DNA from 4 places in the Pseudomonas sp. HP_01 genome. Region 4 is predicted to be linked to each of the others. Evidence: predicted binding sites of a transcription regulator. Region 4 holds the regulator's gene; each other region holds the start of a gene.
The links. The regulator FliA, encoded in region 4, starts transcription of late flagellar genes. The targets are predictions, from matches to a motif close to CTAAAGTTTNNNNNNNNNNNGCCGNTAA.
Positions count from the first base shown of each region.

Region 1: ACYAR8_RS25680 (methyl-accepting chemotaxis protein) is a predicted target of FliA. The motif match lies at 1,825-1,852, and genes of this name have one in related genera.
Region 2: ACYAR8_RS17950 (methyl-accepting chemotaxis protein) is a predicted target of FliA. The motif match lies at 1,963-1,990, and genes of this name have one in related genera.
Region 3: ACYAR8_RS24300 (methyl-accepting chemotaxis protein) is a predicted target of FliA. The motif match lies at 4,527-4,554, and genes of this name have one in related genera.

Region 1 is NZ_JBTOPV010000089.1:187,668-195,349, forward strand. Features, by position in the region: gene ACYAR8_RS25680 (methyl-accepting chemotaxis protein) at 1-1,714, opposite strand, end outside; gene ACYAR8_RS25685 (LysR substrate-binding domain-containing protein) at 1,932-2,852, opposite strand; gene ACYAR8_RS25690 (NorM family multidrug efflux MATE transporter) at 3,018-4,400, shown strand; gene ACYAR8_RS25695 (putative bifunctional diguanylate cyclase/phosphodiesterase) at 4,593-6,263, opposite strand; gene rep (DNA helicase Rep) at 6,465-7,682, shown strand, end outside.
Region 2 is NZ_JBTOPV010000034.1:109,943-117,624, forward strand. Features, by position in the region: gene ACYAR8_RS17950 (methyl-accepting chemotaxis protein) at 1-1,828, opposite strand, end outside; gene ACYAR8_RS17955 (sensor domain-containing diguanylate cyclase) at 2,197-4,014, shown strand; gene gloA (lactoylglutathione lyase) at 4,362-4,892, opposite strand; gene ACYAR8_RS17965 (DUF4946 domain-containing protein) at 5,093-5,596, shown strand; gene ACYAR8_RS17970 (histone-like nucleoid-structuring protein, MvaT/MvaU family) at 6,088-6,453, opposite strand; gene ACYAR8_RS17975 (haloacid dehalogenase type II) at 6,875-7,576, opposite strand.
Region 3 is NZ_JBTOPV010000078.1:101,418-109,099, reverse strand. Features, by position in the region: gene ACYAR8_RS24330 (class I SAM-dependent methyltransferase) at 1-442, shown strand, start outside; gene ACYAR8_RS24325 (hypothetical protein) at 468-614, shown strand; gene ACYAR8_RS24320 (acyltransferase family protein) at 651-1,778, shown strand; gene ACYAR8_RS24315 (LysR family transcriptional regulator) at 1,801-2,748, opposite strand; gene ACYAR8_RS24310 (tautomerase family protein) at 2,873-3,262, shown strand; gene ACYAR8_RS24305 (hypothetical protein) at 3,508-4,305, shown strand; gene ACYAR8_RS24300 (methyl-accepting chemotaxis protein) at 4,644-6,266, shown strand; gene wecB (non-hydrolyzing UDP-N-acetylglucosamine 2-epimerase) at 7,088-7,682, shown strand, end outside.
Region 4 is NZ_JBTOPV010000022.1:46,621-54,302, reverse strand. Features, by position in the region: gene ACYAR8_RS13575 (protein-glutamate methylesterase/protein-glutamine glutaminase) at 1-473, opposite strand, end outside; gene ACYAR8_RS13570 (chemotaxis protein CheA) at 959-3,277, opposite strand; gene ACYAR8_RS13565 (protein phosphatase CheZ) at 3,423-4,211, opposite strand; gene ACYAR8_RS13560 (chemotaxis response regulator CheY) at 4,231-4,605, opposite strand; gene fliA (RNA polymerase sigma factor FliA) at 4,849-5,592, opposite strand; gene fleN (flagellar synthesis regulator FleN) at 5,589-6,422, opposite strand; gene flhF (flagellar biosynthesis protein FlhF) at 6,541-7,682, opposite strand, start outside.

The DNA of each region.
Region 1 (7,682 bases), on a different contig from region 4:
CCTGCATCAGTGCGTTGCCTTGCTGCATGGTGCTGATTGCGTTGCTGGTCTCCAGCTGAATGCTGCTGATCATGCCGGAGATTTCATCGGTGGCCTGACGCGTACGTGATGCCAGGCTGCGGACTTCATCCGCTACCACCGCGAAACCACGGCCTTGCTCACCGGCGCGTGCTGCTTCAATCGCAGCGTTGAGGGCCAGGAGGTTGGTCTGCTCGGCGATCGAGGTGATGACGCTGACGATCCCGCCGATCTCTTGCGAGCGCTGGCCCAAGGTATCGATCACTGTCGCGGTGCTGCTCAGCGAGCCTGCGATTTGCTCCAGCGAGGCCGACGCCTCTTCCATGGACGTGCGACCGATGCGGGTCTGCTGAGCATTGCCCTGCGCCATGCGTTCGGTGGTGCCCATGTTGTCGGCGATGGTCAGGGCCGTGGCGCTGAACTCCTCCACTGCACCGGCCATGCTGGTGATTTCGCCGGATTGCTGCTCCATCCCTTCATAAGCGCCGCCCGACAGGCCGGACAATGCGTTGGCACGACTGCTCACTTCCAGCGCGGCCGTGCGGATGTGGGACACCATGGTTTCCAGCGCCTGGCCCATCTTGTTGAAGCTGCCTGCCAACTGACCAATTTCGTCATGGCTGGAAATGTTCAGACGTGCGCTCAGATCACCAGCGCCCAACGCTTCCGCCTGACTGACCAACGCCGACAGCGGCCGCAGCTTGCTGCGCAACAGCCAGATCGCGGCACCGACAGCGATCAACATCGCCAGCAGACTGCCGATGGCCAATTGCGTGCCGACGCTCCAGGTCACTGCGCTGATTTCATCCTTGGGCATCGTCGCCAGAACCGTCCAAGGGCCGCCGGCAAACTTCTCGCCGACGGTATAGAAATCTTCACCGGCGTCCTGCCAGAAACGCCCGACGCTCGGCGTCTTGCCGAACTCGGCCAGCGTGGTGGCGGCCTGATCCAGGTCCTTCACGCCCGCAGGCGGCACCAGCCATTTGTTCTGTTCATCGAGCAGGGCCAGCGAGCCGGTGGAACCGATGCGGAAGTTTTTCAGGTTGTCGAACTGCGCCTTCTGCGCGTCGGTGTAGTCGAAACCGACGAACAGCACGGCAATGACCTTGCCGCTGGCGTCACGCACCGGGCTGTACTGCGTCATGTACAGACGATCGAACAACAGCGCGCGACCGACGTATCCCTGGCCGGCTAGCAGCTTGTCGTAGGCCGGATGCTTGTGATCCAGCGAGGTGCCGAGGGCGCGTGAGCCGTCCTGTTTGCTCAGGGAAGTGCTGACGCGCACAAAGTCGTCGCCGCTGCGAACGAAGACCGTCGCCACGCCGGCCGTCATTTTCTTGAAGTCGTCGACTTCGGTGAAGTCGTTGTTCAGCGCATTGCCGTTGAGCAGTAACGAAGGGGTCTGCACGCCCGCGACCGCAACCTGCTGATCAGCCTGCACGCTCAGGCCGCCCGAGAAACGCTTCTCGAACAGGCCGCTCAAACGCTGGGTGCTGTCACGCAGGGTGCTGTGGAACGTGTTCAACTGGTCGGCGAGCAATCGGGCTTCGCTGCCCATGTGCTCTTCGCGAATAACCAGGTTTGCCGAGTCCAGTGAGCGCAGGGCGAACAGCGTGCTGCCACTGATGACGACGGCCAGAATAACGGCCAGGGCGATGCCGAGTTGCGAAGCAATTCGGGCGCGAGGCTGAGACATTGGAGCTCCTTGCCGAACGACTGGGCCGTCCTGATCTCAGGAACACCATTCGGACGAATCTAATAGAGAGGATTGATGAACCGATTGAGGAGAACCGGCTCGCAATTACAGCTTCGGCTGACAAACGAAATACTTGAGTCCTACACCGTTTGAGGACGGAATTAATTCCCTTTTTGGCGGTCATGAGGCCGCTTTCGGCCGGGGAGCACTCCAAGACTTACTCCAGAATAGTGACGTCCGGTAATGCCATTGCCTGCACTTCGCCCTGCAAAAAGTCACTCAGTCGCCGCATCCGCTCGCCGCCCGGACGAGTCTTGGGCCAGACGAGGTAGTAGTTTTCACCGCTGACCACTGCCGTGCGCCACGGCAGGCTGAGTCGGCCCTGGGCGACGTCCTCCGCCACCATCAACAGATCGCCCATCGAAACGCCATAACCCCGGGCCGCCGCAATCATGCCCAACTCAAGCGTGTCGAATACTTGGCCGCCCTTGAGCGAGACCCGGTCAGACAAGTCCATGCGCTCGAGCCATCGGCGCCAGTCGCGTCGATCGGGTGTGGGGTGCAGCAGTTCGGCGCCGGCCAGCCGTTCCGCGTCCCACGGCGCGTCATCCAGCAGCGTCGGGGCGCCCACGGGAATCAGCCATTCCGGGAACAGGTAAGTCGCCTCCCACTCCGGCGGGAAATGCCCATGGCTGAGCAACACCGCGCAATCGAACGGCTCCTGGGTGAAGTCGACGCTGTCGATGTCCATCCACGCGCTGGTGAGTTGCACCTCGTTGCCCACCTGCAGATGGCGAAAACGACTCAGCCGCGCCAGCAGCCAGCGCATGGTCAGGGTCGATGGAGCCTTCATGCGCAAGATGCCCTCCTCCGCCATCAACGCGCTGCACGCTCGTTCCAGGGCTGAAAAGCCTTCCCGCACGCCCGGCAGCAATTCGCGGGCGGCTTCGGTGAGCTGCAGATTGCGACCGTTGCGGCGGAACAGACGGCAGGCGAAGTGCTCTTCCAGGGTGCGGATATGCCGACTCACGGCACTCTGGGTGATCGATAGTTCTTCGGCGGCGCGAGTGAACGAGCTGTGTCGCGCAGCGGCTTCAAACGCGCGCAGAGCATACAGAGGCGGGAGGGTGCGAGACATCGGCGTAGATTCCTCAGGCAGTCAGGCGACTCCGGTCACTCTACTGCAGAAATACCAGGATGAGTTTTACTCATGCGAGTTATCGGATTTATCCCTTTGTGCATCCCTGCCTGAATCCCCACAATGGCCAGCCTGCCAACACCCGCAAACCCGAGCGCAAAGACCATGCACCAGCACGCCTTCAAAGAACTGTGGATCATCCTGCGTCTTGCCGGGCCGCTGATTGCTTCGCAGATGGCGCACATGCTGATGGTGTTCACCGACACCGTGATGATGGGCAAGCTGGGCCCGGAATCCCTCGCCGGGGGCGGGCTGGGCGCCGCGAGCTACAACTTCGTGTCGTTCTTTTGCGTGGGTGTCATGGCAGCGGTCGGTACATTGGTGGCGATCCGCAAAGGCGCGAATGATCATGCCGGTGTGACTCGCCTGACCCAGGCTGGTTTGTGGCTGGCGTGGGGCATGGCGCTGATTGCCGCGCTGATTCTGTGGAACCTCGAGCCGATCCTGCTGCAGTTTGGTCAAGATGAAGCCAACGTTCACATGGCCAGTGAGTTTCTGATCACGCTGCCATTGGCGCTGCCCGGCCTGCTGAGTTTCATGGCGTTGCGCGGATTCACCAGCGCGCTGGGGCGTGCTACACCCGTGATGGTGATTAGCCTGGTCGGGGTGGCACTGAACTTCGGGCTCAACTACGCGTTTATCAACGGGCTGTTCGGCCTGCCGCACTGGGGCCTGATGGGCATTGGCTTGGTCACGGCCATTGTCACCAACGCCATGGCCCTGGCCCTCGCCCTGCACATTCGTTATCACAGCGCCTATGCGGCGTATCCCCTTCACAAAGAACTGCTGAAACTCTCGCGCAGCTGCCTGAAAGAGCTGTGGCGTCTGGGCCTGCCGATTGGCGGCACCTACGCGGTTGAGGTCGGGCTGTTCACCTTCGCGGCGTTCTGCATGGGCGCCATGGGCAGCACCCAGATGGCCGCGCACCAGATCGCCCTGCAGTCGGTGTCGATGGCGTTCATGGTTCCTGTCGGGATTTCCTACGCGGTGACCATGCGCATCGGCTTGCATTACGGCGCCGGAAACCTGCTGCTGGCGCGGACTGCCGGACGCATGGGGATTGGCTTCGGCGGGCTGCTGATGCTGTCGTTCGGCATTCTGTTCTGGGTCGCGCCCCACGCCGTGATCGGTTTGTTCGTGGACGTCAACGATGCGAAATACCAGGGTGTGGTCGAGCTGGCGGTGAAGCTGCTGGCGATCGCAGCCTGGTTCGAGATTCTCGACGGCACGCAGACCATCGCCATGGGCGCCATTCGGGGATTCAAGGACGCCAAGACCACATTCCTGATCGGACTCGCGAGCTATTGGGTCGTCGGCGCGCCGTTGGCATGGGGCCTGGGGTTTCTCGCGAACCAGGGCGCAGTCGGCGTGTGGTGGGGATTGGCGATCGGCCTGCTCTGCTCAGCGGTTGCACTGACGTGGGCATTCGAGCGCAAGACCGCGCGGCTGCTGCGCAAAGAAGCGACGGGCGTTGTTGTGATGGGATAGGCCTCTGCAATCTGTAGGAGGGCGTACTCACAATTCAGGGCGGACGCAGATCCACTGTAGGAGCAATCGGAGGTTACGACGGTCGCGAAGGCGATGGGTCTGGAACATCCGTGTTGCCTGACCCACCGCGTTCGCGGGCAAGCGCGCTCCTACAGAATCTGTCCGAGGCGTGTCGAAAAATTGCGCCGCCCCTCACTGGCTCTGCAGCGCAGTCCCTTTGCTCTGATCCATCGCGAGATAATTCATCAGCTCCGGCAATGCCAGCGGGTGGCTGATGAGAAACCCTTGAGCCTGATCGCAGTTGAAACTGCGCAGCAATGCCAGTTGCTCAGGGGTTTCGACGCCTTCGGCCACCACTTCGAGGCTGAGGTTGTGGGCCAGGTTGATCATGGCGTGGACCAGCTTGCGGTTTTCCTCGCGCTGCTCCATTTCACCGACAAAGCTCTTGTCGATCTTCAACAGCGTGATCGGCAGGCTGTTGAGGTGCACGAAGGATGAAAAGCCCGTGCCGAAATCGTCCAGCGAGAAACGCACACCCAGCCGGCCCAGCGCGTCCATGGTCTGCTTGACCAGGTCACTGCGGCGCATGACGGCTGTTTCAGTGAGTTCGAATTCCAGCCATTGCGCGTCAATACCGCGATCGGCGATCAAGCGGCTGAGCGTCGCCAGCAACTGGTTATCCTGGAATTGACGGAATGAAAGGTTGATTGCCATGTGCAGCGGCGGCACGCCCTTCTCGCGCAGGGCCTGCATGTCGCGCAGCGCACGGGCGATGACCCAGTATCCCAGCGGGACAATCAGCCCGCTTTGCTCGGCCAGCGGCACAAACTCGCTCGGCGGTAGCAAGCCGCGCTCAGCGTGGCGCCAGCGCACCAATGCCTCCAGCCCCAGAATGTGCCCGGTGTTCAGGCATAGGCGCGGCTGGTAATGCAGCTCCAGCTCGTCGCGACGCAAGGCCCGGCGTAGCTCACTTTCCAGGTCGGCGAGACTGCGGGCATTGCGGTTGATGCGTTCGTTGAAGACGTGAAAGGTACAGCCCTGCGTGCCCTTGGCCTGCTGCATGGCGATGTGCGCATGCCACATCAGTGGATCGGCGCCGCCGTTGAGACGGGCATATGCGATGCCCAGGCTGCAACCGATCAACAGGCTTTCGCCATCGATCCAATACGGTTCGGACAAGGCTTCGGTGATGCGCTCGGCAATGGACTCCGCGCGCTCAGGTGCCCGTCGAGTGTCGATCAGGAGGGCGAATTCGTCGCTGCCCAATCGCGCTAGTTGATCGCACGCCTCCAGTTGACCTTTCAGCCGGGCGACCACTTGCAGAATCAGTCGATCGCCCGCCTGATGACCCAGCGCGTCGTTGGCGCGCCGGAAGTTGTCCAGATCCAGATGCCCAAGCGCCAGGCCACGACCATCGAACTCGGCCAGCCGGGCGGCCAACAGCGTCTGAAAGCCCTGTCGATTGGCGATGCCGGTGAGAGGATCCTGCTCGGCGAGGCGATTGAGCGTGGTTTCCAGCACGCCCCGTTCGCGCACATGACGCAGACAACGGCGCAAGGCCTGCGGGGTAAGGACGTCTCGCACCAGCCAATCACTGACGCCGACAGGCTCTTCGTCCGGTTCTGTCTCGAAAAGCAATACGGTGGGCCAGCGGCATTGGCCGGCGGCGGGCTGAAGGGCTTCAGTGGTGAAAAGGATTCCGGGGACGGCGAGGTCTGTTTGATCGCCAGCGGCAGCCCAGCTGGGCGCGCAGTCAAGGACGGCGGCGTCTCCGATCGGTGCCAGGCACTCGCGCAACGATGCCGGCCATTCGGGCGAGTCCGCCAGAATCAGCAAGCGCAAGGGTTCGACAGGCGTAGACAAGCTAACTCCCCACACAAACGTAAAGACCTTGGCGCACCCCCGAATGAGGGTCGTCAAACGCGAGAATCATCCGCAATACGCAAATGTAACAAAACGGCGAAATATAGATAGCGCGGCGCATCACAGTGTCGGACGGTGGCTGCACAATCCGCTGACCCTGTTAAAATGCCCGCCCTTTTCAAAGCGACCCCATTTTTCCCCATGTCCCGACTCAATCCCCGGCAACAGGAAGCCGTGAACTACGTCGGCGGCCCTCTTTTGGTGCTCGCCGGCGCTGGCTCCGGCAAGACCAGCGTGATCACACGCAAGATTGCCCACCTCATCCAGAACTGCGGCATCCGAGCCCAGTACATCGTCGCCATGACCTTTACCAACAAGGCAGCGCGGGAGATGAAAGAGCGCGTGGGGACCCTTCTGCGCAGCGGCGAGGGGCGCGGCCTGACGGTTTCGACGTTCCACAACCTGGGCTTGAACATCATCCGCAAGGAACACGCCCGTCTGGGCTACAAGCCCGGGTTCTCGATCTTCGACGAAACCGACGTCAAGGCGCTGATGACGGACATCATGCAGAAGGAATACTCGGGCGACGACGGCGTCGACGAGATCAAGAACATGATCGGCGCCTGGAAAAACGAACTGATTCTGCCGCCCGAGGCCCTCGCCAATTCGCGCAACCCAAAGGAGCAGACCGCCGCCATCGTCTACAGCCATTATCAGCGCACGCTGAAGGCATACAACGCGGTGGATTTCGACGACCTGATTCTGCTGCCGGTGAAGCTGTTCGAAGAGCACGCCGACATTCTGGAAAAGTGGCAGCACAAGGTGCGCTACCTGCTCGTCGACGAGTATCAGGACACCAACGCCAGCCAGTATCTGCTGGTGAAGATGCTCATCGGCACGCGCTGCCAGTTCACCGTTGTGGGTGACGACGATCAGTCGATCTACGCCTGGCGCGGCGCACGGCCGGAAAACCTGATGCTGCTCAAGGACGATTACCCGTCGTTGAAAGTGGTGATGCTGGAGCAGAACTATCGCTCCACCAGCCGGATTTTGCGCTGCGCCAACGTGCTGATCGCCAACAACCCTCATGCGTTCGAGAAGCAGCTGTGGAGCGAGATGGGTCACGGCGATGAAATCCGTGTGATTCGCTGCAAGAACGAAGACGCCGAAGCCGAGCGCGTGGCCATCGAAATCCTCAGCCTGCACCTGCGCACCGACCGGCCGTACAGCGATTTCGCGATCCTCTATCGCGGTAACTATCAGGCCAAGCTGATCGAGCTGAAGCTGCAGCACCACCAGATTCCGTATCGGCTGTCCGGGGGCAACAGCTTCTTCGGACGCCAGGAAGTGAAAGACCTGATGGCTTACTTCCGCCTGCTGGTGAACCCCGACGACGACAACGCCTTCTTGCGCGTGATC
Region 2 (7,682 bases), on a different contig from region 4:
CGATCGACTCTACGCCTTCGTTGATTGCGCTCAGGCTTGAGGACGTCTGATCGGCCGAGGTCAGGCAATCCTGCGCCCGGTCTTTGCCCGCTTTCATCTGGTCCACGGCGGCGTTGGTCGCCAGTTGCAATTGCTGGATGATCCGCTGGATTTCTGCGGTGGAGTTCTGCGTACGGGAAGCCAGGGTTCTCACTTCGTCCGCGACCACGGCAAAGCCACGACCTTGCTCACCCGCGCGGGCGGCTTCGATGGCGGCGTTAAGGGCGAGCAGGTTGGTCTGGTCGGCGATGTTGCGGATCACTTCAATGACGCCACCGATTTCCTGACTGTGCAGCGCGAGAGCAGCGACCTTTTGCGCGCTGATGTCGACTTCGCCAGCCAGCGCTTCGATGGTCTGGCGGGTCTGCTGCATCACGCCGAGTCCTTTGCCCGATGCCTGGCTGGCCTGTTCCGCTGCACGCGCCGCACCTTCGGTGTTCTGGGCGACGTCGGCGACACTGGCGGTCATTTCGTTGATGGCGGTGGCGACCTGCTCGGTTTCGCCTTGCTGGGCGTTCATCGACACTTTGGCGCGGTCGATGGAGGCACTCAGGCGGGTGGCGGCGTCGGACACCGAGCTCGAACTGCGCTCGACCTGAGCCAGGGATTCACCGAAGGCCTGGACCATGTGGTTCAAGCCGGTGCCGATGTCGGCCATTTCGTCCTTGCCCGCCACGTTGACGCGTGCGGTGAGGTCGCCCTGGGCGATGCGGCGGGTGGCGCTCAACATCGCTTCCATGGCCTGGCGCATGGCGCTGTAAATCCCGCTGAAGGCGTAAATCAGCAGCAGGCCGGCGATGGCGAACATGGCCAGCATGGCGGCGCGGTCAACCGACTTGTCCTGAACGCGTCGCTCAAGTTCTGCGGACAGTGCTGCCTGCAAGGCGTCCTGGGCCTTATACAGCTCGGCGACCACGGCATTGCCTTTTGCCGGCAGGCCCTGGGTGGCGGTGATGGTGGTTTGCGGTGAGGCGATTAAGGTGTCCAGGTCACTGCGAAAGCTGTCCAGGCTCGCCAACCCGCTGGTGACGGGGGACTGGATGCGATCGGCGAGGGCCGGTTCTTGACGGCGCAGCAGGTTGAGGCTCTGCAGCAATTCCTGACGAATCTGGGTTTCTTGCTTGAGCAGCGACTTGAACGTGCTACGCGCGGCGTCGGTCAGCGGCTGGCCTTCGTGCAGACCGCTGGACAGACCGCGCAATTGCCCGACCACGTTGATCTGGCGCGGCAGTCGCAGGGTGCTTTGATCGATGAGGAACAGTGAGGCGTAGTCTTCGTCGAGGACCATCCCGGAAGTGGCGGACACGAAGTAGATGAAATTCAGGGTCTGGGTGAGCTGGTCGCTCCATTGATCAAACATGTTCGTCTGATCGGCCCCGGCTTTGGTCTGGCTGATCAACCCTTCTGCGCCAGAGCGCAAGCGCTGCACGCGATCGCCTGTTTCCAGTGCGACGGTAAACTGTCGGTCAGTGGCTTCCAGTTTGGTCAAGGCGTCCTGCAATTTGGACTGGTTGGCCGCGAGGTCAGGCTGGGCTGTTTGATCGCCGCTGAGCAGGCGGTTGGTCAATGCCCGTTGCAGCATCGACAGGCGAAGTACGGGGGTAACGTCCATCAGATAGCGCTGGCCGACTTGTTCGGAATGGATGTTATCGATGCTGGCGTTGAGCTGATTCAGCAAGCGCGCGCCCAGCAGGGTCAAAGGAAGCAAAACAATAATGGCGAGCAGCGCGAACTTGGCGGGAAAGCGCAGGCGGTTGGTCAGGTACACGGCAGGGGCAAGAATATTCATGCAGTTCTCACAGCCCCTTAAGTGGGGCGCTTGGATTGTTGTCGGTGAGAACGGTCCTTTTTCTCGGGTTAGAGTGCGGTGACGGCGTCTCAGGGAGGAGACGCTAGGGTTAATTGCGTGTCGCTCTGATCCATCTGTCGGCCGGAATCGTATTAACTTTATAAAAAGTTGTACAACAGAATATATTTGTACAGTTTCGGAACTGAAACGTTTAGTTGATGTCTTTCTGATATCACTTTTCTCAGCTCGGCCGAACTCTACTTTTGCCTGTGGTCGAAGCCTGTCGACCATCCGTCATGATCCCGAGCGGACAGTAGTGGCCATGAGATATCATCTAATCCGCATTTTTATAATGGAGGGCGCACGCCATGAACTGTTCGCTGGAAATTGAGCAGAAGCGCCTGTCCGCGGTTCACGCTTTGCAATGGCTCGAAACCGCACACAGCGAGGATTTCGACCGCCTGTGTCGGCTTGCCGCTGCGCACTTTCGTGTGCCGACGGTGCTGGTCTCGCTGGTGGAAAAAGACCGCCAGTGGTTTCCCGGGCGGGTGGGCTTCGAGGCGAGCCAGACGCCCATCGAACAGTCATTCTGCCGCTACACCATCCAGAATTCCGGGGTTATGGTCGTCAACGACGCCCATCTGGATCCGCGTTTTGCCGATAACGCGCTGGTGACCCGACCTAATGGCATCCGGTTCTATGCCGGGGCCCCTTTGTGTAATCAGCACGGCGATGTGCTCGGCAGTTTTTGCCTGATCGACACAGTCCCCCGCACGCTGCAACCCGACGAAGTCACTGTCCTCGAAGATTTCGCGCAACTGGTCATGGGCCAGGTCGAACAATGCCAGGTTATGCGCTACCGCCACCCGGTCAGCCGCTTGCCCAATTTGCAGCAGTTTTTGCTGGACACCGAGGGCGTTGCAGTGAGCGGGAGCCAGGTGCGGCTGATGGTGGTGATCCGCACCCAGCCGATGGCGAGCGCTGCGAATGTCAGCGTGAGCAGCAACCTGGATGAGCAGCAGACGCGTCGTGACATGGCCCACTGCCTGAGCCGCCGTCTGGATGGCATCGCTGAGCTGTATCACGTGAGCGATCAGGATTTCTGTCTGCAGATGACCTGCGACCGGTCTCAACGGGACGACCTGGTCCGCATGGTCTTGGCGCTGATCACCGAGCCTTTCACCCATCAGCAGGTCGTGGTGGGGCTGGCGTGCTGTGACGACGGTCTGAACTCCGCCGCTGCGCTCATGGGCAAAGCGACCCACGCGGCGGGGAGGGCCGTTTATCGGCAAGTGCCCTGGGCGGCCTACGACGAAGCAGAGGATTGCGCCCAGCGTCGCGCGCTGACCCTGCTCAACGAACTCGCCGAGTCATTGACCAGTGGCGACATCTATCTGGAGTACCAGCCGCGTTTCAGTCTCCAGGATGGGCGGCTGCTCAGCGTCGAAGCGCTGATTCGCTGGACCCACCCGATGCTCGGCAAGATCTGGCCTAGCGAATTCATTCCGTTGATCGAGAGCGCCGGCAGAATCAGTACCGTGACCCGCTGGGTCATCGACCGCGCGCTGACCGACCTCAGCGGCTGGATCGACGAAGACGTGCGGCTGTCGCTCAACCTGTCACCGCTGGACTTTGCCGATCTGGACATTGCGCTGACGCTGCAGAGCGCCTGCGACAGACACGGTGTTCAACCCGCACGGATCGAGGTCGAGATCACCGAAGGCGAGTGGATTCGAGCGGACAAGCGGGTCATCGCCCAGCTCACCTGCATCCGCGAGCTGGGCGTTGACGTGGCGATTGACGACTTCGGCGCGGGCTACAGCAACTTTGCCTACCTGCACGAGATCCCGGCCAACATCCTCAAGCTGGACAAATCCCTGGTCACCGACCTTGAGAGCAACCCGCGCAACCGCATCATCGCCCGCTCCGTGCTGCACCTGGCCAGCGAGCTGGGTTATCGCACCGTCGCGGAAGGCGTCGAAACCTTTCGCTGCATGAGCCTGGTGCGTGAGTTCGGCTGCGAAGAAGCCCAGGGCTATTTCCTTAGCCGGCCGCTGAAGCTGCAACAGCTCAAGCAGCAGTGCCAGAACATCGCGTTGACGTTCATTGCCGAGGTTGTCAGCGGGCGTCTGGAGGATGATCTGGTGGGTGAGATTGATATGAATCCGGTAATAGAAGCAGCGTGACGCTGACGCTTTCCCGGCTAAAGCCGGTCCCACAGTCGAGGCCAGTCCCGCAGTTGAGGTAAGGACCGTCCTACAGTCGAGGTCGCAGCCAGTCCCTCTGGATGCATGCGCTGCTTTTAGTGGGACCGGCTTTAGCCGGGAAGAGGCTGGTGTGACCACCCCCAATCTTGCGGTGTGACGCCTGACGCTTTCCCGGCTAAAGCCGGTCCCACAGTCGAGGCCAGTCCCGCAGTTGAGGTAGGGACCTCCCACAGTCGAGGCCAGTCCCGCAGTTGAGGTAAGGACCGTCCCACAGTCGAGGCCACCGCCGTGCCCCGATCAAGGCTGGTCCTACCGATCAAGCGCTATTACTCGCCCTTTACCGGCGTCGGCTGGATGATTTCGACCCAGTAGCCATCGGGATCCTTGATGAAGGCCAGGCTTTTCATGCGGCCGTCGGTCAGGCGTTTCTGGAAGTCCACGCCCAGTTCTTCGAAGCGCGCACAGGCGGCATGCACGTCCGGCACCGAGATGCAGATGTGACCGAAGCCGCGCGGGTCGGCGTTGCCGCTGTGGTAGGAAAACTCAGGGTCGTTTTCGGTGCCGTGGTTGTGGGTCAGTTCGAGCACGCCGGGGATGCCTTTCATCCAGACGTTGCGCGCCGCGTCGTCCTGCGGGATCTGCGCTTTATCCACCAGCGCCAGGAAGTAAAGGCTGAATTCCGCTTCCGCGAAGTGGCGCTTTTCCACCAGGCTGAAGCCCAGCACGCGGGTATAGAAGTCCAGGGAAGCGGTGGCGTCCTTGACCCGCAACATGGTGTGGTTGAACACGAATTGTGCGGTCGAGGCGTCCGGGGTGGCCGTGACGCCGGGGAAGGTGTTCAGATCGTGCAGACTCATGGTTGTCTCCGGGTTAACGCTAAAATGTTGCGTAATGATACGGGCTCATGGCCGACGCGCCAAACCGGTGGCGCATAAAGCCTGGCTTTCGGCTTGTGGGCAGGGGATGACCGGCTCACACTTCGCGGCTCGACATTCAGGTACCGCCCATGCATTTTTCATTGCGCTCATGCGCCCGCGTTGCTTTCTGTTTCGTGCTGATGATTCCGGGTGTCGCCTTTTCGGCAGACGCCATGATCATTTGGCCCGAAGGCTGGGAAGTTGAAGCGCTGCCCCAGCCGCCGGCGAGCGAAGGTCAGCCCGCCGTGCAAATACGACAGCGTGCGGTTAAAAACGATCAGAACGGTGATCCGGCGATGGTGGTCGAGCTGACCCAGACGCAGCTGCAGCCCGGTCATTCGGTCAACGTGCAGAGCGTGTTACTGGAAATGCGAAAGGCGGTGCAGGTCAACTTCGCCCGCGGTGGCTTTCAGAGCGTCTGCACGCGGATGAAGGACAGCACGCTCAGCGACATCCCTGCGATGGAGACCACGTGCACGATCACCCAGAACGGTAATCACGTCATGACCCAGACGCTGGTGGCGGCGGCCAGTCCGGAGTTGGCGTGGTCGTTGTCATACGCCGGCTCGGCGGAAGGCTATGCGGCCCATAAAGACGAAGTGTTGCAGATCAGGAATGGCCTGCGCCTGGGGTCGGCGCCGTAGGTCGAGGCGGGGTTCACACAAATCGCGGGCATAAAAAAGCCCGCCGAAGCGGGCATTGGGGCACTAATCCTTTAGTAGCCTCTATCCTCTACAAACCGGTGTGAAAAAAATGTGAAGCTAGCGGACCATTTAGCTGCGATGGATAAATTCATCTGTCGCGGCATGAAGGCTCATGGCCATCTTCGATGCTCATCCAATAATACTTGATGGTATTAACCGAGCTGAAGAAGCGCCACGGTCGAGCATGCTATATGCCAGCGGTGCAGTGAAAGCGATATATCACATTAAAACGAATCTGTTCAGCTAATTGTCAGGTTGAATATTAAATACAAGGCCTGCACCCGCACGCATTATTTAAAATCCGTAAGACGTTTGCCGTAATCATCAGCGTTAAAGCACTCGTTTCATTGCCATAACCCTGCACTTGCAGAGAAGCTCCGCGAGCAGAGCTTCTTCTCAATGTTGCAGGCCGTTGTTGCAGGGCCAGAGGACTAACGGCCGCGCAACCAGGAGTCAACGGATTCAGCGCCGTATTGTAATTTCCAGTTTTTCAAACCGCGATGGTTGCCGCCTTTGGTCTCGATGACTTCGCCGGTATGGGGATTCTGATAGACCTTGACGACCCGCGGACGACGGCGTTTCGGGGCCGCAGGCGTGGAGTTGGAGGCACCTGTGTGAGGGTCGAGGATGGCGATGATATCCCGCAAGGTCTTGTCGTACGTGCTCATCAGGGCCTGTAGCTGCTGCTCGAACTCGATTTCCTTCTTCAATCCGACGTCGTTCTTCAGATACTCCAGCTGGGCCAGCTGCTCCTGAAGGGCTTTTTCTGCTGCGCGAAATTCGGCAAGTCTGGACACAATGATACTCCGGCAATTAATGGCTGTTGTCAGCGCAATGCAAGCAACGATGCAGGCAACAAGACGCGCATCTGGGTCTGCTGCTTTGGGTGTCGCCACGTTCTACCTGTCCTTCACATCAGGATCAGCCGTCGGCACTAACTTCATGAGGATGAACGTTGGAATCACGACGGGGTAGTTCAGTTGTGGCGCGAGTAAATAATGCACGTTTTTTACGCGTTGTAAAATAGCGGATGACTAATTGTTAAGTGAAACATCCCGGCGGCGATAACCGGGTCTGACAAAAAAACAATAATGGGCGCTAAACGTTGTAAGTAATTTCTTATACTTTAGCGCCGTTGGAAACTATCCGTTCCTGGGGTAGCGACAAACAGCCGCCTACTTGCCCCGAGCGAAGCAGATCAGCCAGGAAGGCCTTGGGCTATGCCGGTCCGCCCCAGCGTTGAATGATCTGCTCGGCCAACGCGCCCAATTCGGGGGCCATCAGGTCTGGCACTGGCACTCCGTCGATCAGTAAGGGTGCGTTGTGCGGCCGGGTCAGTAGGGCGCCCAGGCACCCCGCAGCCTGGGCGCCTGCCGTATCCCAGAGATGACACGCCACCAGAAGCAAGTCGGCCAGTTCGACATTCAGCTCCCTGGCAACCATTTGATAGGTCTCCGGGGCAGGCTTGAATTTTTTAACGGCCTCCACACTGAAGCTGCGCTCGAAGAATGTCGCTAATCCGGCGCGCTCAAGGGGCGAAGGGGACGCACCGCTGGCCGAGTTACTCAGCGTCACCAGCCGAAAGCCCGCGTTACGCAAGCAGTCAAGTGCCGGCAGCACGTCAGGGTGCGCAGGCATGGCGCTCATCCGTGCCTGCAATTCATCTATGTCGCGGGCATCGAGGGCGACCTGATGGATAGACGCGACCATGTGCAGCGTGGCCACGCCCAATTTGCCAAACGGGGTGTAACGGCCGCACAGGGTCATCGTTTGTGAGTAGAGGATCAGGTTGGCGAACCACTCGCGCAAAATGGCTCTGTCGCCGAAAACGCGCTCAAACAGCGGCTCAAGGACGGTGATGTCGAGCAAGGTTTCATTCACATCGAAAACCAGGACCGGCGCTGATTTCTGCACTGCCATGAATATTCTCCTCTAAGGGGTGCACGCTGCTCCAGGGACGGTTTTGTCGCCTGAAGCCCGGATGTGCCGGATCGCGGAAGGTTAAGCCGATCGAAGCGGGGCGGCG
Region 3 (7,682 bases), on a different contig from region 4:
AGCGCTGGACGCCCGCATTCTGGGCAAGTTCGATGCAGTGCTGTGCCTCGGCAGTTCGCTGGGCCAGGTGTTCGATAGGGAGGCGCGCATCGCCGTGATGAAGCGGTTTCGCCAGATGCTCAAGCCCGGCGGACTGCTGCTGATCGATCAGCGCAATTTTGAAGCCATCCTCGCCGGCCGCTTCAGGTCATCAGCGCGTTATGACGACTGCGGCGACTCCGTCAGCGTCGCCCTCGGCCAAGTGGACGAGTCGGTGTGCGAGTTCATCTATCGCTTTGCCGACGGTGCGCAGTATCGACTGCGGGTGTGCCCGATCCGCCTGCGCCAGTTGCAGGACGAACTGCGTGCGGCGGGTTTCCGCGCTCCCCAGGCGTATGGGGATTTCAAACCGATCTACGACGTCATGAACGTGGACTTCATCATCCACCAGGCCCATGCCTGACGCTGCCCCAGGCAGGCGCATTGTCATGATCACCCGCGCCCGCGTCCCCGGCCCGATGCAGCAAAACAACCTGGTGCCTTACCCGTTCAACAAGATCCCTTGCACAACCGCCGCACTGAGCTATCGTCTGGTCTTTGGTAATAACGCGACCGAACCCGATGGGTTGCTTTAGGCGCTTTCGAGCGATGGCATCTGATCGGGGATTTGCATGCAAAACGTGAAACGATTTCACGCGTTGGACAGCCTGCGCGGCATCTGCGCAATAGCCGTTGTCCTTTACCACACCCATCTTGTCGGCAGCATCACGGAGTGGGCCTTTTTCTCCAATGCCGACCTGTTCGTCGAGTTCTTCTTTGTCCTCAGCGGCTTCGTCATGGCTCACGCCTACGGCAGCAAGCGCCAACTGGACTTCAGCCACTTCCTGATTTCGCGCACCTTTCGCCTGTTACCCCTGCATGCTTTCATGCTCGGGGTATTCATTGCCCTGGAACTCCTCAAGTACGTCGCCTACAAGCAGGGTTTCAGCTTCAATCAAACCCCCTTTACCGGCCCCTACGCGCCATCGCAGATCCTGCCAAATCTCCTGCTGCTGCAAAGCTGGACGCACCTGACAGAAAATCTCTCATTCAATACCGCCGCCTGGAGCATCAGCATCGAGTATTGGACCTATATGATTTTCGCCTCGACCATGATCGTGGCGTCCAGTGGTCGATACCTGTTGTGGACCGTCATTGCCTTTGCCGGATTTGCTCTGTTCTACAGTCATGCCGATGTGCTCACCCTCTACGCGCAAAAAGGCCTGGGCTGCTTCTTTGCCGGTGCATTGACCTACGCCGTTTTCAACCGCCTCAGACGCTGGATAGAGCCGGGTTTTGCCTTGCTCAGCGTACTGGAGGCATTGGCCGTAATCGCCATCTGGGCGATATTGACCAGTGAGTTGCAGCAAAAGGTATTGGCCGCCAGCGCGGTGTTCTGCGTGACCATCGTGCTGTTCGCCTTCGATGGCGGTGTGCTGTCGTACGTGCTCAAGCACGAATTCTTCGCTCGCCTGGGGCGGTTGTCCTACTCGATCTACCTGACCCATCTGGCCGTGCTGTTCTTCGTGATTTCCGCTTTCATGGTGGTGCAGAAAAAAACCGGCTTTGAAGCCGCGCCGATGATCGCTAATACCCGCTACCTGGATACCGGGCATGTCTGGCTGAATAACTTGATCATGCTGCTGATTCTGGCGGTGGTGGTGACCATTTCCAGCGCGACGTATCACTATGTCGAGCTCAAAGGGCAGAGGCTGGGCAAGCAACTGTTGCTGCGCAGGACGACGATGCCTGCGGCCTGATGTAATCGTCCCGGAACAATGATCAGTGTCTTCGTTGGAAACCTTGCGAGAGCTGGTCTTTGAGATACGCCACCAGTGCGGTGACGGCCTTGGGAATCTGAGGCGAGTAAGGCCGGATCAGATTGATCTCGTCAGAGAAGGCTCCCTTGAGGTCCCAGTGGTCGAGTATTTGAACCAGCGAACCTTCTGCCAACGCTGCCTGGGCGCTGAAGTCGGGAAGCAGCGCGATGCCCAGGTGAGCCTGAGCCGCTTCACGAAGGGCTTCGCTGTTGTTGGTGGCAAACGTCCCTTTGATCGGGATTGTTAGCCGCTCACGCAATTCCCTCCCTGTTGGAGAGCCCTCGAACGTCCACGCTGGGGTATCGCTGCCCCGTGGATAAAACAGGCAGTTGTGTTCCGTGAGATCAGCGGGCGTTTCGGGTTCGCCACAGCGATCCAGATACCTGCGGGTGGCGACCAGTACAGACCGGGTGTCGCAGAGCTTCCAGGCAACATGCGTGTCCGGCACCTGATCACTGTGACGAACAGCCAGGTCGTACCCATCGGTGGCGATCGAGCTAATGCGGTCGGAAACGTCCAGCTGCAACCGGACTTCGGGATATTTTTCGAGAAAGCCGGCCAGGCGTGGCACCAATTGTTGCCGGGCGAAGGCGACCGGTGCAGTTAATCTCAGAAGCCCACGCACAGCGCCCGCAGAATCCCTGACGTCCAGGAAACTTTTGGCGATATGCGCGTAAGCACCGCGCACCTCTGTGACAAGCGAGCTACCTGCCTCAGTCAAGCGAACGCTGCGTGTGGTTCTCAAAACCAGACGCAAACCCGTGGCCTCTTCTAGCTCACTGATTCGTTGGCTGACTGCAGATTTGCTGACGCCCAATCGTGTCGCCGCCGCTGTGTAGGTCCCTTGCTCCTCCAGCACAGACAGCCAGTGGATGTGCGTCCACAAGCCTTCGATCTCCGACTTTTTCATGGGGCGATTGTTCTCATATGTAAACAATGAATTCAATTATCTTATCTGTTCGTGAACAGTCTGGCGCTTTATCGTGTGATCTCTTCTGGCGCCGCCCGGCGCTTTCCATGACGAGATTTCAACCATGCCATTGATCAACATTGACCTCATTGAAGGCCGTTCCGATGAACAAGTGAAAATCCTGCTGGATGCTGCACACCGCGCCGTGGTTGAAGCATTCCAGGTGCCTCAAGGTGATCGCTATCAGATCGTCAACGAACATCGGCCAGGCCGAATGATTGTTGAAGATACGGGGCTCGGTATTCCTCGCACGGACAAGGTCGTGGTGATCAGCGTGACCAGCCGCCCCAGAACTGAGGAATCCAAGGTCAGGTTTTATCAGCTACTCGCCCAGGCGCTGCAGGAAGACTGTGGTATCGAGGCCAATGACCTCATGGTCTCGATCGTCACCAACACGCATGCAGACTGGAGCTTTGGCCACGGCCGGGCGCAGTTTTTGACGGGGGAGCTTTAAGGTACTGCGCGCTTCAAATCCCGCGCCTGCCACCCTGTCATCTGCCGGGACGGTGAGCAGCGTTGCGCCCCGGTTCTTTTCAGGGGAACCGATCTGGCCGTCAGCGCCACACAAGGGCTACCCACTCACCACGCGAACCTCACCGCGATCGCCCCGTTACAACATCCAGCACGCCTGCACCTGTGCAAGCGGTCAAGAGTGGGCCTGGGGCACTGCCAACCGACCTTTCAGTTTGGAGAAAAAACGTGAAATTACCCGGACTCGGCGCCTCGTCGCCCAAGACACCTGATATCACCCCCCATGCTTCCAAACCGGGCGGCAAACCAACGCCCGACGCGGGCAAACCGACGAATGGCCCCAACGATTCCGGTAACGGCGGCAGCCGAGCCACCGGCAATTTCAGCAATGTGGCCCAGGGTGGCGGGGCTCTGGCCAGCGGCGGCTCGGCCATCTATCGGGCTGACCAAAGCACTCAGAATCCCCAATACGCCGCGCAGTCCCCCGCGGGCGCGGTCAACTATGGCAGCCCTGCCGGGAGTGGCGCGCCGGCCGCTCTGCAAAACCAGCCTCTGGCCGAGCACAGTCAGGGGCAAAGCAACAGCGGTGAAGCGTCGAAGCCGTCTTCTCCCTTGCTACAGTTGCTTGATAAGTTGATTGGGGCGCTGTTGCAGCCGTTCGGTGGCGGGGCGAGTTCGCATTCCGCCGGCGATTCTGCTCGCACTCAGACCAGGGATGCCCCTATGGCCGAAAAAGGCGCAGACAAGAACGGCCTGGCTTCCGCTGCTGGCGAAGTGGGCAAAGCGATGTGGATGGTGCCCGGTTTGAGTGGCTTCATGACGGGAGTCGGCGAGTCTGATGGCAGCCCTGTCGGGATGCTCAAAGGCGGAGTCGAAGGCGGGGCGCATATCGCCAAAGGCGCGGCCGCAGGCATGATCGGCGGTGGCGGCAACCCGGCAGCCATGGCGGCTGGCGCCTATACCGGCGCCTTGTCAGAAACCAAAGCTGCGCCAGTAGAGGTGCGCAACGTAGCGGGCATGCGCTAAACGATTCCTGCCGCATGTTTCCTTTTCGGGGGACATGCTCGGCAGGAGCGGCCGTTGTGCTCGCTTGCAGGCTCGCAAGCGACGGCGGTGTCTGACCGTTCTCTCCCTTTGCGCCGTCCTGGCGAAGTATGTCTTGCACGTGGTGATCACTCGAACCCTGCTGCGCTTACACGTGGATTTCCTGCGTGATCCTGAAAGTTAGCGGCGTAATGAAAGCCGGATTCAAGCTCTAACTCCAGCAGTCGATAAGGGTGATATCGACATGACATCGGAAGACGTGTTCATGAAAAAAACTAAAAGCCCGAGCCAAGGATGCTCCGCTAATGGAGTGCGTGCATATGTATAGCAAACTCAGTATTTCCCAAAAGCTCTACCTCAGTTTCGCCGCTATCGTGGTCCTTCTCGGCGTCCTTGTCTTCAGCGCCTATCGTGGTTTTGGCCAGGTCGAAAGCGCAATCAGCAGCAACGTCCACACCTATCGGGTCTTAAGTCAGTCCCAGATGGCCCTTGAACAGTTGATCAATATCGAGACCGGCATGCGCGGCTTCGTGATTACTGGCAAGGACAACTTTCTCGAGCCGCAGATTGCCGGTGAAAGCAAGTTCTCCAGCACGCTGGCTTCGCTCAAGGCTTTGACGATTGATAACGCCGAGCAACAGAAACGGCTGGCCTCACTGGCACAGTTGCAAACCCGTTGGCTGGACGAAGACGTTCATCCGATCATCGCGCAACGGCGTCAACTGACCCAAAGCGGCAGCTCCGATGATTCGCTCGATCAGCGCATCAATGCTGGCGCAGACAAAGCCAAAATGGATGGGATGCGCGGGATCATTTCAGATATGTCGCAGGCGGAAGAAACCCTGCTGGTTCGACGTACCCAAGAGATGAACGACGCCAAGAGTCGCGCGATTACGATCCTGTTGGCCGGTGGCCTGATTGCCGCCGTTCTGGCAATCATCCTGGCCTACGCGTTGGGCCGCACTGTCCGTGCCCGCCTGCAAGTGGCTATCGACGCGGCGACGGCCGTCGCCGAGGGCAGGTTGGACACTGTGATTGATACCAGCACCAGCGATGAACTGCCCAAGGCATTTGCTCGTATGCAAACCCGCTTGCGGGAAATGATTCAACAGATCAATCAAGCTGCCAGCCAGTTGATTGAGTCCGTACAGAACATCTCGGTCGCTTCGCAGCAGCTTTCCGGCGCGGTAAGTGAACAGTCAAACGCAGCATCTTCGATGGCAGCCACGGTTGAAGAACTGACGGTCAGTATCAACCATGTGTCCATCAATGCGGGAGAGGCCGGTGGCCTTGCCAGTCGCTCCGGTCAGAAATCAGTGGATGGATCGACCGTTATTCAGAATACCCTTACCAGCATGAACGGTATCGCGAAGACCGTGCAGCATGCGTCGACCAAAGTGTCGGAGTTGGGTCAACATTCCGAGCAGATATCTACCATCATCAGTGTTATCCAGGGCATCGCAGATCAAACCAACCTGCTTGCACTCAATGCTGCCATCGAGGCCGCTCGGGCGGGAGAGCAGGGCCGCGGGTTCGCAGTCGTGGCCGACGAGGTGCGGTTGCTGGCGCAGAACACCGGTAAATCCACCAAGGAAATTGCCAGCATGATCGACAAGATCCAGCTCGGGGTCCGCGATACCGTGGAGAGCATGCGCAGCGGTGTGATGGAGGTTAGCCAAGGCGTGGAGATGGCGGAGTCGGCGGGCAAGGCAATTACCGAAATCAGTGAAAGTTCTGGCCAGGTGCTCGTGGTAGTCGAACAGATCTCGCTGGCATTGCGCGAGCAAACAGAGGCCAGTCAGGACGTCGCACGTAACGTCGAGCGATCTGCACAAATGGCCGAGCAAAATAATCTGTCAGTGCAAGATCTTCTGCGCAGTAGCAATGATCTGAATCAGTTGGCCAAAGGGCTCAAACAAGAAGTGGCTCGGTTCCGTTTGTAGGGCTATCAGAACGGGTGTGTATGTGGATACCGGTGCGCAAGGCTTGCCTGCGGGCCGGACAGGAAGACATTTGCCCTGGCCTGCCACGTGGGCTTATCGGCTGGGCTGATGGCGGGGTATAGGGTAGCGAGGGATCTGGACGAGGTCCGGCTTGATGCACAAACCGGCCTTGAGCCTGACAGTTCGAAGCGAGCTTTTTCACCTCCAAAGCCTCAGGCTGAGGAGGTCGAACTCTCGAAATGCTGCGCACTTCATCAAAGCCTCCCCGTGGCGGCTTTATATATTTCTGTTTCGATACATAACAGGCTTGCAACTCGCCATTTATTGCCCGACACTGCGGTTCTCGGCTTCGACAATATACAGGCGCCATTAGGGTGACTATCGTAAGTGCGTCAGATTAAGTATTTCTATATGGCCTCTGACGAGACAACGCGCTATGAGAAAAGATCCAAGTCGTTAGACGAGCGGCATGTGTTAATCTTCCCGCCCCGGAAACAAAGGGCCAAACGCCCCTCAAGTTGTTATGGAAGTCCAACTTCCAAAAAAATCAAAACTTCTAAATGACTGTCTGCAACTTTAAAAGTTTCACACGTGCGAATTAAACATTCATTTTGCACATCTGCCTTTGCAGTCATCGATATTAATGTTAATAATCCGGCCTGCTCCGGGAAGCAAGGCAATGCGCCACCTCACACGAAGTGATATCAAGTCTCCATTCTGATTAAGTCCCCGGCCCAATAAACTCGATTCTCTGTTCGCTCAAGATGCGGTCACGCCTTGAGCAGCGAGTAGGCGCGGGATATCCGCGTGAGGAGGGCATCATCGCTCGTAGTCAACCCGGGATTAAGATCCTGTCGATTTTCGGTACACGTCCTGAGGCCATCAAGATGGCTCCGTTGGTGAAGGCGCTGGCTGCAGAGCCGGGCATTCACTCTCAGATCTGCATCACAGGCCAGCACCAGAGCATGCTCAAGCAGGTGCTGGAGCTGTTCGATCTGAAAGCTGATTTCACGCTGGATGTGATGACGCCGCACCAGACACTCAACTCGCTGACCGCCGCGCTGTACGGCGCCATTGATCCGGTGCTGGAAATCACCCGGCCGGACCGTGTGCTGGTGCATGGCGACACCACGTCCGCCATGGTTGCGTCGATGTGTGCCTTCCATCGCCGGATCGCTGTGGGCCATGTCGAAGCCGGTCTTCGCACCGGTAACATCTACAGCCCATGGCCGGAAGAAATGAACCGTCGCTGCATCGATTTGAGTGCCGACATGCTGTTCGCCCCGACCGATGAATCGCGCCGCAATCTGCTGGGCGAGCGCTTGCAAGGGCGTTCTTACGTGACCGGCAACACGGTGATCGATGCCCTGCAGTTGACCGCTCAACGCATCGACCAGAACGCTGAACTGCGTACCC
Region 4 (7,682 bases):
GGTGCAGTCGGTGCGGCAGACGGTGCCGGTGCCGACGTTGCAGCAGACGTGCTGGCGTAACCGCCGAAACGACGGTTGCTGCGGGAGATGCTGTGTACTTTCTCGCACAGCATCTGTTTGACCTTCTCGGGGTTACGCGAGATGTCTTCGAAATTTTTCGGCAGGAAATCCACCGCACCGGCGTCCAGCGCATCGAGGGTGACTCGGGCGCCTTCGTGGGTCAGGGAGGAGAACATCAATACCGGAGTCGGGCAGCGCTGCATGATGTGACGGACTGCGGTAATGCCATCCATCATCGGCATTTCGTAGTCCATGGTGATCACGTCAGGCTTGAGGGCCAGGGCTTGTTCAATGGCTTCCTTGCCATTGGTGGCGGTACCGACCACCTGGATCGTCGGATCTGAAGAGAGAATTTCCGAGACACGACGTCGGAAAAAACCCGAATCGTCCACGACGAGAACCTTGACTGCCATAAACACTCCAAAGAGCGCGCGCCACCCTGCGGGTCGGCGCGCCCTGAATCACGTAGCTTGGGTCACATTGGCGATAAGGGGCAGGCCAGTGGGACCGGTTTTCGCGCTTAAAACAGGACCCGCGGGACCTGTAGGACTTATACCTATAGGACCGGCTTTAGCCGGGAACCCGTCGGATGTCACACCGAGAAAATCCACGGTGTCTAGACCGGCCCTTTCCCGGCTAAAGCCGGTCCTACTCAGGAAAGCGTCGGATGCCACACCGCGAAATCTATGGTGTCCATACCGGCCTCTTCCCGGCTGAAGCCGGTCCCACTGAAACAACATCGCAAGGCGCCCTCCGCATGCTGTTAGTGGGACCGGCTTTAGCCGGGAAGGCGTCGGGTGTCACACCGAAAAATTCACAGTGTTTTCGCCGGCCTCTTCCCGGCTAAAGCCGGTCCCACAGAAAAACATCGACAGCCGCCTACCGAAGCTGATCCTGCTTAGCCGATCCGTCGTGCCGCGTAGCGCTTGAGCATGCTCGGAACATCGAGGATCAGTGCGATGCGACCGTCACCGGTGATGGTGGCGCCCGACATGCCCGGCGTGCCTTGCAGCATTTTGCCCAGCGGTTTGATGACCACTTCTTCCTGGCCGACCAACTGATCGACCACAAAGCCGATGCGTTGCGTGCCAACCGACAGGATCACCACGTGACCTTCGTGCTGCTCCTCGTGAGCCGCCGAGCTGACCAGCCAGCGCTTGAGGTAGAACAGTGGCAGCGCCTTGTCGCGGACGATGACCACTTCCTGACCGTCGACGACGTTGGTGGTCGACAGGTCCAGGTGGAAGATCTCGTTGACGTTGACCAGCGGGAACGCGAAGGCCTGGTTGCCGAGCATGACCATCAGCGTCGGCATGATCGCCAGGGTCAGCGGCACCTTGATGATGATCTTCGAACCCAGGCCTTTGGTGGAATCGATGCTGATCGAACCGTTGAGCTGGGCGATCTTGGTTTTCACCACGTCCATGCCCACGCCACGCCCGGACACATCGGAAATCTCGGTCTTGGTCGAGAAGCCCGGCGCGAAGATCAGGTTGTAGCAGTCGGTGTCGCTGAGGCGATCCGCTGCATCCTTGTCCATCACACCACGCTTGACCGCGATCGCACGCAGAACCGCAGGGTCCATGCCTTTGCCGTCATCGGAAATCGACAGCAGGATGTGATCGCCTTCCTGTTCGGCCGCCAGAATCACACGACCGTTGCGGGGCTTGCCCGACGCTTCCCGCTCTTCCGGCGACTCGATACCGTGATCGACCGCGTTGCGCACCAAGTGGACCAGCGGGTCGGCCAGGGCCTCGACGAGGTTCTTGTCCAGGTCGGTTTCTTCACCCACCAGTTCAAGGCTGATTTCTTTCTTCAGCTGACGTGCCAGATCGCGAACCAGTCGCGGGAAGCGACCGAACACTTTCTTGATCGGCTGCATGCGGGTCTTCATGACCGCGGTCTGCAGGTCAGCGGTGACCACGTCCAGGTTGGACACGGCCTTGGACATGGCTTCGTCGGCGCTGTTGGCGCCCAGACGCACGAGGCGGTTACGCACCAGCACCAGTTCGCCGACCATGTTCATGATCTCGTCCAGCCGCGCGGTGTCAACGCGCACGGTGGTTTCCGCTTCAGACTGCGGTTTTTCGCCAGGCGCGGGAGCAGCAGCACGCGCCGGTGCAGCGGCAGCGGCAGGAGCGGCTTTGGCCGGAACCGCCGCAGCAGGCGTCGTTTTGGCCGGTTCGGCTTTGGCGGCGGGTTCTGGCACCTTGGCCGGTGCAGCAGCAGAAGCAGCAGCAGCGACGGCAGGTTCAAACTTGCCTTTGCCGTGCAACTGATCCAGCAGGTCTTCGAATTCGTTATCGGTGATTTCATCCGCGGCAGCGGCTTTCGACGGGGCAGCGGGCGTAACCGGCGCGGCAGGAGCAGCAGCGGCAGGCGCAGCGGGCGCAGCAACGCCAACGGCATCTGCCGAGAACGAGCCTTTACCGTGCAACTGATCCAGCAGCGACTCGAATTCGTCGTCAGTGATTTCATCACTGGTCGGCGCGGCGGACGGCGTCACAGCCGCCGGCGGTTGCACGGCATCGACGGCGAACTGGCCTTTGCCATGCAGCTGATCGAGGAGTGATTCGAATTCGGCATCGGTGATTTCATCACTGGCCGCAGTGCCGCCCGCTGCAGCGGAAGCCGCCGCCGGTGCTGCTGCGACCGGTGCCGTTGCGACAGGTGCAGACGCAGCCGGCGCAGGAGCGCCTGCCGCTTGCGCCTTGACAGCGTTCAGCGAATCCAGAAGCTGTTCGAATTCGTGATCAGTAATGTCTTCGGACGGCGCTTCAGCAACCGGCTCTTCGACCACCGGTGCCGGAGCGACTTCATCTGCCGAGGCAGGCTCAGCGAGGCGAGCCAGCGCGGCCAGCAGTTCAGGTGTTGCAGGGGTAACGCTGGAGCGCTCACGCACTTGACCGAACATGCTGTTGACGGTGTCGAGTGCTTCGAGCACCACGTCCATGAGCTCCGAGTCAACGCGGCGTTCACCCTTGCGCAGGATGTCGAACACGTTCTCGGCGATGTGACAGCATTCAACCAGCTCGTTGAGCTGGAGGAAGCCGGCGCCCCCTTTTACAGTGTGAAAACCGCGAAAAATTGCATTGAGCAGGTCCGCATCGTCCGGCCGGCTTTCCAGCTCGACCAACTGCTCTGACAACAGCTCGAGAATCTCGCCGGCCTCTACCAGAAAATCCTGAAGGATTTCTTCATCGGCGCCGAAGCTCATTGGGGGGTGCTCCTAAAATTAACCGTCAAACCGATCCAGAGGCTGCACTGACGGCCTGCGCGCATTGCCTTCGCCGAAGCATTGGCGCGCGGGTCCAGCAGCCACTTTCACAGAAAACCTGAAGTCTGAAATCAGAATGACCGAATCAGAATCCGAGGCTGGATAGCAGATCGTCAACATCATCCTGTCCGGATACAACGTCTTCACGTTTATCGGCATGAATCTGCGGACCTTCACCCTTGGAGTGAAGTTTTTCTTCTTCTTTTTGCTGACGGAACACTTCCTGGTCGTGCTCGATGCCCGCGAAGCGGTCCACCTGGCTCGCCATGAGCACCAGCTTGAGCAGATTGCGCTCGACTTCGGTGACCAGCGTGGTCACGCGCTTGATCACCTGACCGGTGAGGTCCTGGTAATCCTGCGCCAGCAGAATGTCGTTCAGGTGCGCGGAGACTTCGGTCGTCTCCTTCTCGCTGCGGGTCAGGAACACATCGACGCGGCGGGCCAGATCACGAAACTCTTCGGCGCTGATTTCGCGGCGCATGAAGCGTCCCCAATCGGCGCTCAACGCCTTGGCGTCATCACTGAGCCCGTGCATCAACGGCGTGCTTTGCTCCACCAGGTCCATGGTCCGGTTGGCCGCGTTTTCGGTCAGCCTGACCACGTACGACAGCCGCTCGGTGGCGTCGGTGATCTGGGAGACCTCCTCGGCCTGCGGCATGTTCGGGTCGATCTGGAAGTTGACGATCGCGCTGTGCAACTCGCGCGTCAGTTTGCCGACTTCCTGATACAGGCCTCGGTCGCGGGTCTGGTTAAGCTCATGGATCAGTTGCACAGCGTCGCCGAACTTGCCTTTTTCAAGGCTCGCGACCAGCTCTTGTGCGTGTTTCTTCAGGGTTGACTCAAAGTCACCCATTGTCGAATCTTTGGAATCCATAGCGCCCTCGCAGCGGACATCAGCTATTGACGCGCTCAAATATCTTTTCGATTTTTTCTTTGAGCACTTGCGCGGTGAACGGCTTCACCACGTAGCCGTTCACACCGGCCTGAGCGGCTTCGATGATCTGCTCACGCTTGGCTTCGGCAGTAACCATCAGCACCGGCAGGCTGCGCAGACGCTCGTCGGCACGCACCTGACGCAACAGGTCGATGCCGGACATGCCGGGCATGTTCCAGTCAGTGACGAGGAAGTCAAAGGCGCCGCTTTGCAGCATCGGCAATGCGGTGAGACCGTCATCTGCTTCGGCCGTGTTGGTGAACCCAAGGTCACGCAACAGGTTTTTAATGATCCGCCGCATCGTTGAGAAGTCATCAACGATGAGGATTTTCATGTTCTTGTCCAATTCGACCTCCAAGCAGTCTTTAACGCGTGCAGCACCTGAACGCGCGTCCAATCAATACCGGCTGTGCCGAACATGAAGAGGGGGTTTGATCGACCGGGACGAGCGCAGCGAAACCGGATCATCTACGACCCGGTTCGACCGACTCCTGCCATGTCTCTTCTGCTTCCCGCTCACGTCTTGCACAGCCGGTCTTACAAGCAAAACACGCAGGCCTCACGGCCTGCGCCTGATTCACGAACGTGCGCGCCACTCGCCAAGACGACCGCGCAACCGCGCTGCGCATTGGCTGTGCAACTGACTGACCCGCGATTCGCTGACCCCCAGGACCTCACCGATTTCCTTGAGGTTCAGCTCTTCGTCGTAGTACAGCGACAACACCAGACGTTCACGTTCGGGCAAATTGGCGATGGCCTCGGCCAGCGCAGCCTGGAAGCGCTCGTCTTCCAGATCCCGCGACGGTTCGAGGGACTGGCTCGCGCCGTCCTCGTGCAGCCCTTCATGTTCGCCGTCCTGCAACAGGTCGTCGAAACTGAACAGGCGGCTGCCCAGGGTATCGTTCAAAATCCCGTAATAATCGTCGAGACTCATTTCAAGTTCGGCAGCAACCTCGTGATCTTTAGCGTCACGACCGGTTTTTGCTTCAATTGCACGAATTGCGTCGCTGACCATGCGCGTGTTGCGGTGGACCGAGCGCGGTGCCCAGTCCCCCTTGCGCACTTCGTCAAGCATCGCGCCACGGATACGAATACCCGCGTACGTCTCGAAGCTGGCCCCTTTGGTGGAGTCGTATTTGGTCGACACTTCGAGCAAACCAATCATGCCCGCCTGGATCAAGTCCTCGACCTGAACACTTGCTGGCAGACGCGCCAGCAAGTGGTAGGCGATTCGTTTGACCAGCGGGGCATAACGCTCGATCAGCTCATACTGGGAGTCTTTGGACGATTTGCTGTACATGCGATAGCCACTTGCTGTCATGAGACGGGCCCTGCGCTGGTGTGATGCACGAGGCGCTCTACGAAAAATTCCAGGTGACCGCGCGGGTTCGCCGGCAGCGGCCAAGTGTCGACTTTCTGCGCAATGGCCTTGAACGCCAGGGCACATTTGGAACGCGGAAACGCTTCGTACACGGCGCGCTGCTTCTGCACGGCCTTGCGTACGCACTCGTCGTACGGCACCGCGCCTACATACTGCAGGGCCACGTCGAGAAAACGGTCGGTGACTTTCGTCAGCTTGGCGAAGAGGTTGCGCCCTTCCTGCGGGCTCTGGGCCATGTTGGCCAGGACGCGGAAGCGGTTCATGCCGTAATCGCGGTTGAGCAGTTTGATCAGGGCGTAGGCGTCGGTGATCGACGTGGGCTCGTCGCACACCACCAGCAGCACTTCCTGGGCGGCGCGGACGAAGCTCACCACCGATTCGCCAATACCGGCGGCAGTATCGATGACCAGCACATCGAGGTTGTCGCCGATGTCACTGAAGGCCTGAATCAATCCGGCATGCTGCGCCGGGGTCAGGTGGACCATGCTCTGGGTGCCCGATGCCGCCGGCACAATGCGTACGCCGCCCGGCCCCTGCAGCAGGACATCGCGGAGCTCGCACCGCCCCTCCATGACGTCAGCCAGGGTGCGCTTGGGGGTCAGGCCCAACAATACGTCGACGTTGGCCAGACCCAGATCGGCGTCCAGCAGCATGACGCGACGTCCCAGCTCGGCCAGCGCCAGTGAAAGATTCACTGAAACGTTGGTCTTGCCTACGCCACCTTTGCCACCGGTTACCGCGATAACCTGTACGGGATGCATGCTGCCCATGTTAGTTGTTTACCTTGTCTTGCTTAGACCTAAGCCACATGTCGGGCTGCACGTTCAGTGCCTGAACAATGCCTGGCAGACCATCGATGCAGGAAAATTCCACTGTCATTTTCTCTACCTAGCCCGCGCGCTTGCCGGTGCTGTGATAAAGATCCGCAAACATATCCGCCATCGCTTCCTCGCTAGGCTCCTCCTGCATCTGCACGCTGACAGCCCGGCTCACCAATTGGTGCCGACGCGGCAAATGCAGATCGTCCGGTATCCGTGGGCCATCCGTCAGATAGGCCACAGGCAGTTCGTGTGTCACGGCCAGGCTGAGCACTTCGCCCAGGCTGGCCGTTTCGTCGAGCTTGGTCAGGATGCACCCGGCCAGGCCGCAACGTTTGTAACTGTGATAAGCCGCTGACAGCACCTGCTTCTGGCTGGTTGTTGCCAACACCAGGTAGTTGCGCGCCTTGATGCCACGGCCGGCGAGGGTTTCCAGTTGCAGACGCAGTGCCGGATCGCTGGCTTGCAGGCCGGCGGTGTCGATCAACACCACGCGCTTGCGCAACAGCGGCTCCAGTGCCTGTGCCAGGGACTGGCCCGGGTCGACGTGGGTGACCGGTACATTGAGGATCCGGCCCAGGGTTTTAAGCTGTTCCTGAGCGCCAATGCGGAAACTGTCCATGCTCACCAGCGCGATATTTTGCGCGCCGTATTTCAACACATATCGGGCCGCCAGTTTAGCCAGCGTGGTGGTTTTACCCATGCCGGCAGGGCCGACCATGGCAATCACACCACCCTCTTCCAGCGGCTCGACGTCCGGAGTGGCAATCATGCGGGCCAGATGGGCCAACAACATGCGCCAGGTATGGGCCTGATCACCGGATTCCGGGACCATCGCCAGCAGATCGCGGGACAGCGGGCCGGAGAGGCCGACGCGTTGCAGACGGCGCCACAGATTGGCCTGCTGCGGACGGCTGCCTTGCAGCTGGTTCCAGGCCAGCGAGCCCAGCTGGACTTCCAGCAGTTCGCGCAGGCCGTTCAATTCGGAGCGCATCGCTTCGTAAGCACGGTCGCCTACGGCAGGCTCGGCGTTGCGCTCGGCACGCTCGGCGGCCACAGCGGCGTGGATCGACGGGCGGAACGGTTCTTCCAGGGTCGGTTCGATCTGCTTGCTGTCATCCATCGCCAGACCGACGAACAACTGGCGATTGGCAACAGTGTCCAGCTCGCTGCGGTGGGTCAGTTCAGCCTGAGCGGTGACGATGCGCGATT